Regions from separate parts of the Pararhodospirillum photometricum DSM 122 genome, predicted to be linked through region 2. Evidence: riboswitches for the same ligand, from Rfam matches in the RefSeq annotation. Region 2 holds a riboswitch; the other holds the start of a gene.
What was found. Region 2 has a riboswitch for cobalamin ahead of RSPPHO_RS15355 (TonB-dependent receptor plug domain-containing protein). Riboswitches for the same ligand answer to the same signal wherever they lie in the genome.

Region 1 (3,392 bases), 1.4 Mb from region 2:
CGGCTGGTCGGCCAGGGCGCTCAAGGAGAACTCCTCCAGCACCCGGGCCACCCGCTCCTCGGCCTCGCGCTCGTCCAGTCCCTGATTGAGCGGCCCAAAGGCCACGTCCTCACTGACCGAGGCGGCAAAAAGCTGATCGTCCGGTTCTTGCAACACCAGTTGCACCCGCGAGCGCCAGCGGCGCAGGGCGGCGCGGTCATAGCCCTGGGGCTCGCCCGCCAAGCGGATCTCCCCGTCTTGCGGACGCAAGGAGCCGTTGAGGTGCAAGAGCAAGGTGGTCTTGCCCGCGCCATTGGGGCCCAGCAACGCCAGCCGTTCCCCCCGCTCGACGCCAAGCGACAGGCCATCCAGCGCGGGGGTGTCGCGCCCGGGATAGGTGTGAACAAGCGACCGGGCTTCAAGCAGCAAGGCGGGGCTCATGGCAGGAAACCTCCCTGGACCGCCGCCAGCACGGACGGTCCTCCAAACTCCAGGGCCAAGGCGGCGGCGGCCAGGGCCAACGGCAGGCCAAAGGCCAAGCTCCAGTCGGCGCCCCGGGTCGCCGGCCCCCGGGCTAGGGGTGGCAAGGCGCCGTCGAACCCGCGCGCAGCCAACCCCCGCTCCAGGCGCCGCGCCCGTTCCATGGTACGCACCAGCAACCCCGCCCCCAGCCATGACAACGACCGCAAGGAGCGGTGAAAGCCGTCGTGACCCAGGCGGGCACTTTGGGCCCGAACCCCGGTCAACGCGCTGTCCCCCAGGAGGAAAACAAGCCGGTATGTCAAAACCGTGATGTCGATGAGGGCCGGCGGCAGTCCCAGGCGGGCCAGCAGCCGGATCAGGTCGAGTAACGGGGTGGTAAGCGCCAGCAAGGCGAGACACGCCGTCCCCGCCAGCGCCCGGACCCCAAGCAAGAGCGCCGATCCCAGGCCATCGGGGATGAGATGCACCTGAGGCCAGAAGCCCCCCGCCGTCCAGTCGAGGGAAACGGCTAATACAGGCGCCGAGAGCAGCAGGAAGCCCGCTGGAGCCCCCAACAGCACCAAAAGGATTCGGGGAGAGACCCCCGCCGGCCCCAGGGCCAGGGCAAGGGCCGTGGGGAGGACCAAAAGCGCACCCCAGGGGGCAGGGGCGGCCAAGGCCACCCCCAAAAGCCCCCCGACGAGCACGGTCTTGCCGCCCACGCCGCGGCGCGCCCATCGGCTGGCATGGGCCGCGCGATCGAAGAGATCAGTCATCGCGCCCCGTGGTGTGGTCTTTGCCGGCCCGGCCCCGGTGGAAGCCCAACACGTAGCCCAAGATGCCGGCGCCAAGACCGGCCTGAAGGGCAAACAGCAAGCTCTCGATCTCGCCGCTTGGCGGCTCCCACAGCGACTCGAACCACGGCTGGTAGTCGGGGGCAAGGGCGGTGATCACGCCCTCGGCTTGACTGTCGGCCCCGGAGAACTCGGCGTCCTTCAGGCTGGGCATCAGCAAGGGCAGCAGAAGAATTCCCACCACTAAGGCGAAGATAATGCGGTTGTCGCGCAAGAAGGTCATCGGGAGGCTCCTTAGCGGATGCGGGCCAGAGTGCGCAGGTCCTCGGTGCTGTAGCGCGCGAGGCGGTTCATGATGGCCACCGTCAGCAGACCCTCGACCAGGGCCAGCGGCACCTGGGTGACGGCAAACACGCCCAGGAACTTGACCGCCGCCCCGGCAAAGCCCGACGCCGGATCCGGGAACGCCAACGCCAACTGGACCGAGGTCACGCAATAGGTGGCCAGATCGGCCAACGCGGCGGCGGCGAACACCGCCAGTTCGGAGGGGGCGTTGAGGCCCCGCAGTCCCTTCCACACCAGCCAACCCACCCAGGGGCCGGCGATGCCCATGGAAAAGATGTTGGCCCCCAGCGTGGTCAGGCCGCCATGGGCCAACAGCAGCGCCTGGAACAGCAGCACAATGGAGCACAAGAACGTCATCACCGCCGGGCCGAACAACACCGTGCCCAGCCCCGCCCCGGTGGGATGCGAACAGCTCCCGGTGACCGAGGGCATCTTGAGCGCCGACAAAACAAAGGTGAACGCCCCCGACGCCGCCAGTAACAGCCGGCTTTCGGGGTGGTCGCGGACCACGCGCACAACCTTGAGGCCGCCGGCAATGACAAAGGGCGCGGCGGCGGCTGTCCAGGCCGCGGCGTGGAGCGGCGGTAGGTAGCCTTCCATGATGTGCATGAAACTCTTCTCCCTGGATGATCCGGGAGACGTGGGAATCGATGGGGAGGGCCCTGCCGGAAAAGACGGGTCTCCCTCGCGGGCGCCCACCGGACTGGTCCCGCGTCCCCGGGACACCCCGCCCGGAAGAATGGCACGGATCGGAAACGGCAGGTCTCCTGACTTGCGGGTCTGGGCTCTCTTCCCGCCTTCCCGGCCCAAGGGCCAGTGGCACGTCTGGGAAGAGCGCTCGCCGCTCACAGTTGCGGGGGCAGTCCCGGCTTTGGTCCGTCTGGGCCGCACCGGAGTTCCCTTTTAATCCCCGGAGGACTTGGACCGGGGAACCTGTTTCCTTGTAACGGGGGGGACCTTAGGCGCGGCGGGGGGGGACGTCAAGGTCCGCCGGTGTCATCAAGGCAAGGGGAATGAGGGCGTGAGAGCCCGTTTAAGAAGAGGGATCCGGCCGAGGTCCAGGCCCCTCCTTTCCTTAAAAGCCTGCTGTTAGCGCCTCCGCGAGATCTTCGGCGATCAGGCCGGGTCCATGTGTCCGGGCCGCTTCGGCGTGGCGCCAGACGGCAGCGGCAGCGGCCGGGAAGGCGGGCAAGCCCTGGGCGAGGTGGGCGGCGATGATGCCGGCCAAAAACATCTCCCGAGCCGGCGGTCGCCAGATCGGGCGGGGCGTTAAGGGTGAGGGCCGCCAAGCCCGCCGGATGGGCGATCACCGTATCGGGCCCCTTGAGCACCACCACCGCCTGGGCGGCACGGGCGGCGGCGCGGGCTCGGCCCAGGCGGTCGGCGGGTAGGTCGGCGAGATCACCGAACAGGGCCTGGAATTCTCCGTCGTGTGGGGTCAGGACGCAGGAGGCCGGTCGGGCCACGGCGGCCAAGGCGGCGCGTTGGCCGGCGAGGCTGGTCAGGGCGTCGGCGTCGAGCACCACGCCCCGATCGCTGGCGGCCAAGCTCAGGGCCTCGGCGGTGGTCGCCAGGCCTCGGCCTCGTCCTGGCCCCCAGCACATAGGTCGAGCGGCGGGGATCGCCGAGCAAGGCGGCGAGGTCGCCGTCGTGCTCCAGGTCCCACAGCAAGGCTCCCGGCTGGTCGGCGCCCAAGAGGGGTAAGGTAGCGGGGGGGCCGGCCAGGGTGACCAGCCCGGCCCCGGCCCGGCGCGCCGCCCGGCCAGCCAGCCGCGCCGCGCCGGTCAGGCGCGGACCCGACACGACCACCAC
Region 2 (3,392 bases):
GGTGGCCCGGGCTAAGGTATCGATGGTTGGGCTGGTCAGGGCCAACGCATCCACCATCCCCTGGCGCAGGGCATCCAGGGCCAGGGGGGGATCGGGAAAACCGAGCAGGCGTTGGTCGGGAATGCCGGCATCGCGCGCCATTTTCCCTTCCATGGCGCCACTGAGAACGGCAAGCCGGGCTTGGGGGGTGCGGGCAAGGTCTTCCAGGCTATGCAAACCCAGCGGATTGCCTTGTTTCACCAGCAGCGCCAGCCCGACGCAGGCCGTTGGGAGGCTGAAGGCGACTTGGGTTGCCCGTTCGGGGGTGTCAAACATCCCAGCCGCGATCAGGTCGAAGCGACCCGCCTGCAAGTCTGGAATCAAGCTGGCAAAGGTTGTTTGGATCCATTCAATTGAGGTGAACCCGAGGCGGGTCAGGATCACCCGGGCGACCTCGGGGCTCTCTCCGGTCACGTGGCCGGCGGTGTCGCGGTAGGCGTAGGGAGGTTCCCAGGCATACCCGACCCGGACCACGCGGGTCCGCGTCAGGCGCTCCCAGGTGGGATCAAGGGGGGGGCGAAACAGGGCCGCGATTGCGGCGACGAGGAGGCCGACGCCTGCCAGACTTGCCCAAAAACGGCGTGACAGTCTCATGAGGGCTCGGCTCCTCTTCTACTGACCGAATTGTTTCGACTGTATCTCGCCTTCCAGGACACGGGAAGCTGCGATCATAGGGCAATCGGGGAACGGGCGGGGACCGGGTCATCCTGTTGGGCCGCGCCACCTCTGCCTTCAAAAAAAGCATTGACCTAACCCCGAGCGTGTCGCACACCTCGGCTTGCGCTGGTGCCCCGCAAGGGGCTTGAAAGGGAATCCGGTGGCACCTCGTCAGGAGGTGGAGTCCGGAGCTGTCCCCGCAACTGTCAGCGGCGAGTGTGTCTCCTTTATCGGCCACTGGGCAACTGGGAAGGCCGGAGACCCGCGATGACCCGCGAAGCCAGGAGACCTGCCCGCGCACGCGTCGCCGCTCCGCTGGACGGGTGATCCCTCGGAACAAGGCCATCTTGGATGGCGACGACTGGACGTTGTCGCAAGGCATTCAAGGAGGCCAGGAACGCCATGAGTCCGTTTTTCCGCCAAGGCTTGTCTTGCGACGACCTCCCCTGCGCCGGCTTTCCTCTCTGAGGAGGGCCTTTCCATGGCTGGGCAAGGATGGTGTCACATGACCCATGGTTCCCTTCCGTTCCGGGCGCTGGCCCGGCAACGGTCCTTTACCTTTTCACTGGTGACGCTCACGATCGGTTTTGCCAGCGCGGCAACCGCCGCCGAGGATACCGTCACGATTCCCGAGCTTGTCATCACCGCAAGCCGCGTGCCTGTGGCGAGCGAGCAGGTGGGCAGCGCCTTGAGTGTGTTGACCCGCGACGACCTGGAATCGGGCCAGATCCGCGTGATTTCCGATGCCCTGCGCCGTGTTCCCGGCCTTTCCGTCAATCGCACCGGCGGGGCAGGCAGCCAGACCGAGTTGTATCTGCGCGGCGCCAAGGCCAACCAGACCCTGGTGCTCATCGACGGGATCGAGGTCAACAACCCCGGCTCGGGCTCGGCCTTCGACTTTGGCGATCTGGTGGCGACCGACATCGAGCGCATTGAGGTGCTGCGCGGTCCGCAAAGCGCCTTGTGGGGCAGTGATGCGGTGGGCGGCGTCATCAACATTGTCACCCGCAAAGGCCAGGGCGTTCCAACGGTGCGAGGCATGGTCGAGGGGGGATCGTTCGGGACCTCCCAGGTCCAGGCGGGCCTCAGTGGCGCCACCGATCTGGCCCACTATGCCCTGTCAGCCAGTCGATTCGCCACCCAGGGCATTTCCTCCGCGCGCTCTGGCACCGAGGCCGATGGCTACAAGAACACTGCCCTGGTGTTGCGTGGCGGCGTTTCGCCCACCGACACGCTCGACATCGAGGTGGCCGGCCGACTGGTCAGTGCCACCTTGCAGTATGACGACTTCGGCGCCGATCCGGCCCTGGGGCTGATGCGGGCTGTCGATGCTGATATCAAGGAGTATCGAGAGCAAGCGTTCGGGCGTCTCTCCGCCGAGTTGCGCTCCTTCGACGACCACTGGCGCAACAAAATCGACCTGTCGGTGGCCAGCTTCAACGCCACCGGTGATCAAAACAACGCCTGGAATTACACCCAAGACGGTCTCAAGACCAAAATCGGCTATCAGTCCTCGGTGTCGTTTGCCACGGATACCCTGGTGCCGGCCCAGCATGTCCTGACCGCCCTGGTCGAGCACGAAGCGGAGTCGGCCTACTACAAGAGTGCGTGGTCCAAGGTCGCCCCGGAGGTGGAAACCACGGGGGTGGTCGGCGAATACCGCCTGACCCTGTTCGAGGCCTTGTCGCTGTCGGGGTCGGTGCGCCAGGACTTCAACGAGCTGTTCGACGACGCCACGACCACCCGCGCCACGGCCGCCTATGTCGTGCCCCTGATCCAAACCAAACTGCGCGCCTCGGTTGGGACCGGTGTCAAGAACCCGACCTTGTTCCAGCTGTACGGGTATACCTCGACGTTCAAGGGCAATCCCGACTTGCGGCCGGAAAAATCCTTCGGCTGGGATGTGGGCGTCGATCAACCCCTGCTCAACAAGCGCCTGACCTTGGGGGCTACCTTCTTTCACACCGAGATCGACAAGCTGATCCAGGGCTCAGGCGTGTCGGCGGAGAACGTCTCGGGGGTTTCGACCATCAACGGCGTCGAACTGACGGCCCAGGCCGAGCCCCTGGAGCACCTGCACGTGGCGGCCAGTTACACGTTTCAGAACGCTGAGGATGCCGACGGCAAGGATCTTGTGCGCCGGCCCAATCATCTGGCCAGCCTCGACGTGTCCTATCGTTTCCTCGACGAGCGGGCCCAGGTGTTCTCCAGCCTCCAGTATAACGGAGCGCGCCAGGATACCACCTATGACCTGAGCTACACCCCGGGCAGCACCACCTTGGACGGATATACCCTGGTGTCGTTCGGCGGCTCCTATGCCCTGGTCAAGGACAAGGTCGAACTGTTTGGCCGGGTCGAGAACGCTCTCGACCAGGATTATCAGGAGGTCTTCAGCTATGGCGCGCCGGGCATCGCCGGATACGGCGGCCTGCGTCTCAAGCTGTGAGGCTTCTCCCCCGGGACCGAGGGAGGTGGGGGGGCAAGCCTCCCCAGTCTTCCCTTTGTCCACGCCCCCAAACCCGCCGAGGGTTCCCGGCCTGGGTGGCTCTGTGCCTTGGGCTCGCCGGCGCGTCCCTCGCCCACGCCGCCCCCTTGCCACGCGTGGCCTCGTTGGGGGTCTGCACCGACCAACTCGTCTTGGCCCTGGCCGTGCCGGAGCAAATTGTCTCCCTCTCGGCCCAGGCCACCGACCCTTA

Region 1: linked by a shared signal. The riboswitch ahead of RSPPHO_RS04440 (energy-coupling factor ABC transporter permease) and the one ahead of RSPPHO_RS15355 (TonB-dependent receptor plug domain-containing protein) in region 2 are both predicted to bind cobalamin.

The regions. Positions count from the first base shown of each region.
Region 1 is NC_017059.1:1,015,239-1,018,630, forward strand. It holds gene RSPPHO_RS04425 (energy-coupling factor ABC transporter ATP-binding protein) at 1-420, opposite strand, end outside; gene cbiQ (cobalt ECF transporter T component CbiQ) at 417-1,217, opposite strand; gene RSPPHO_RS04435 (energy-coupling factor ABC transporter substrate-binding protein) at 1,210-1,518, opposite strand; gene RSPPHO_RS04440 (energy-coupling factor ABC transporter permease) at 1,530-2,189, opposite strand; cobalamin riboswitch at 2,325-2,529, opposite strand; gene RSPPHO_RS21675 (hypothetical protein) at 2,656-2,808, opposite strand; partial or broken gene RSPPHO_RS21680 (NAD(P)H-hydrate dehydratase) at 2,870-3,184, opposite strand.
Region 2 is NC_017059.1:3,442,319-3,445,710, reverse strand. It holds gene ehuB (ectoine/hydroxyectoine ABC transporter substrate-binding protein EhuB) at 1-633, opposite strand, end outside; cobalamin riboswitch at 807-1,007, shown strand; gene RSPPHO_RS15355 (TonB-dependent receptor plug domain-containing protein) at 1,202-3,142, shown strand; gene RSPPHO_RS18180 (ABC transporter substrate-binding protein) at 3,238-3,392, shown strand, end outside.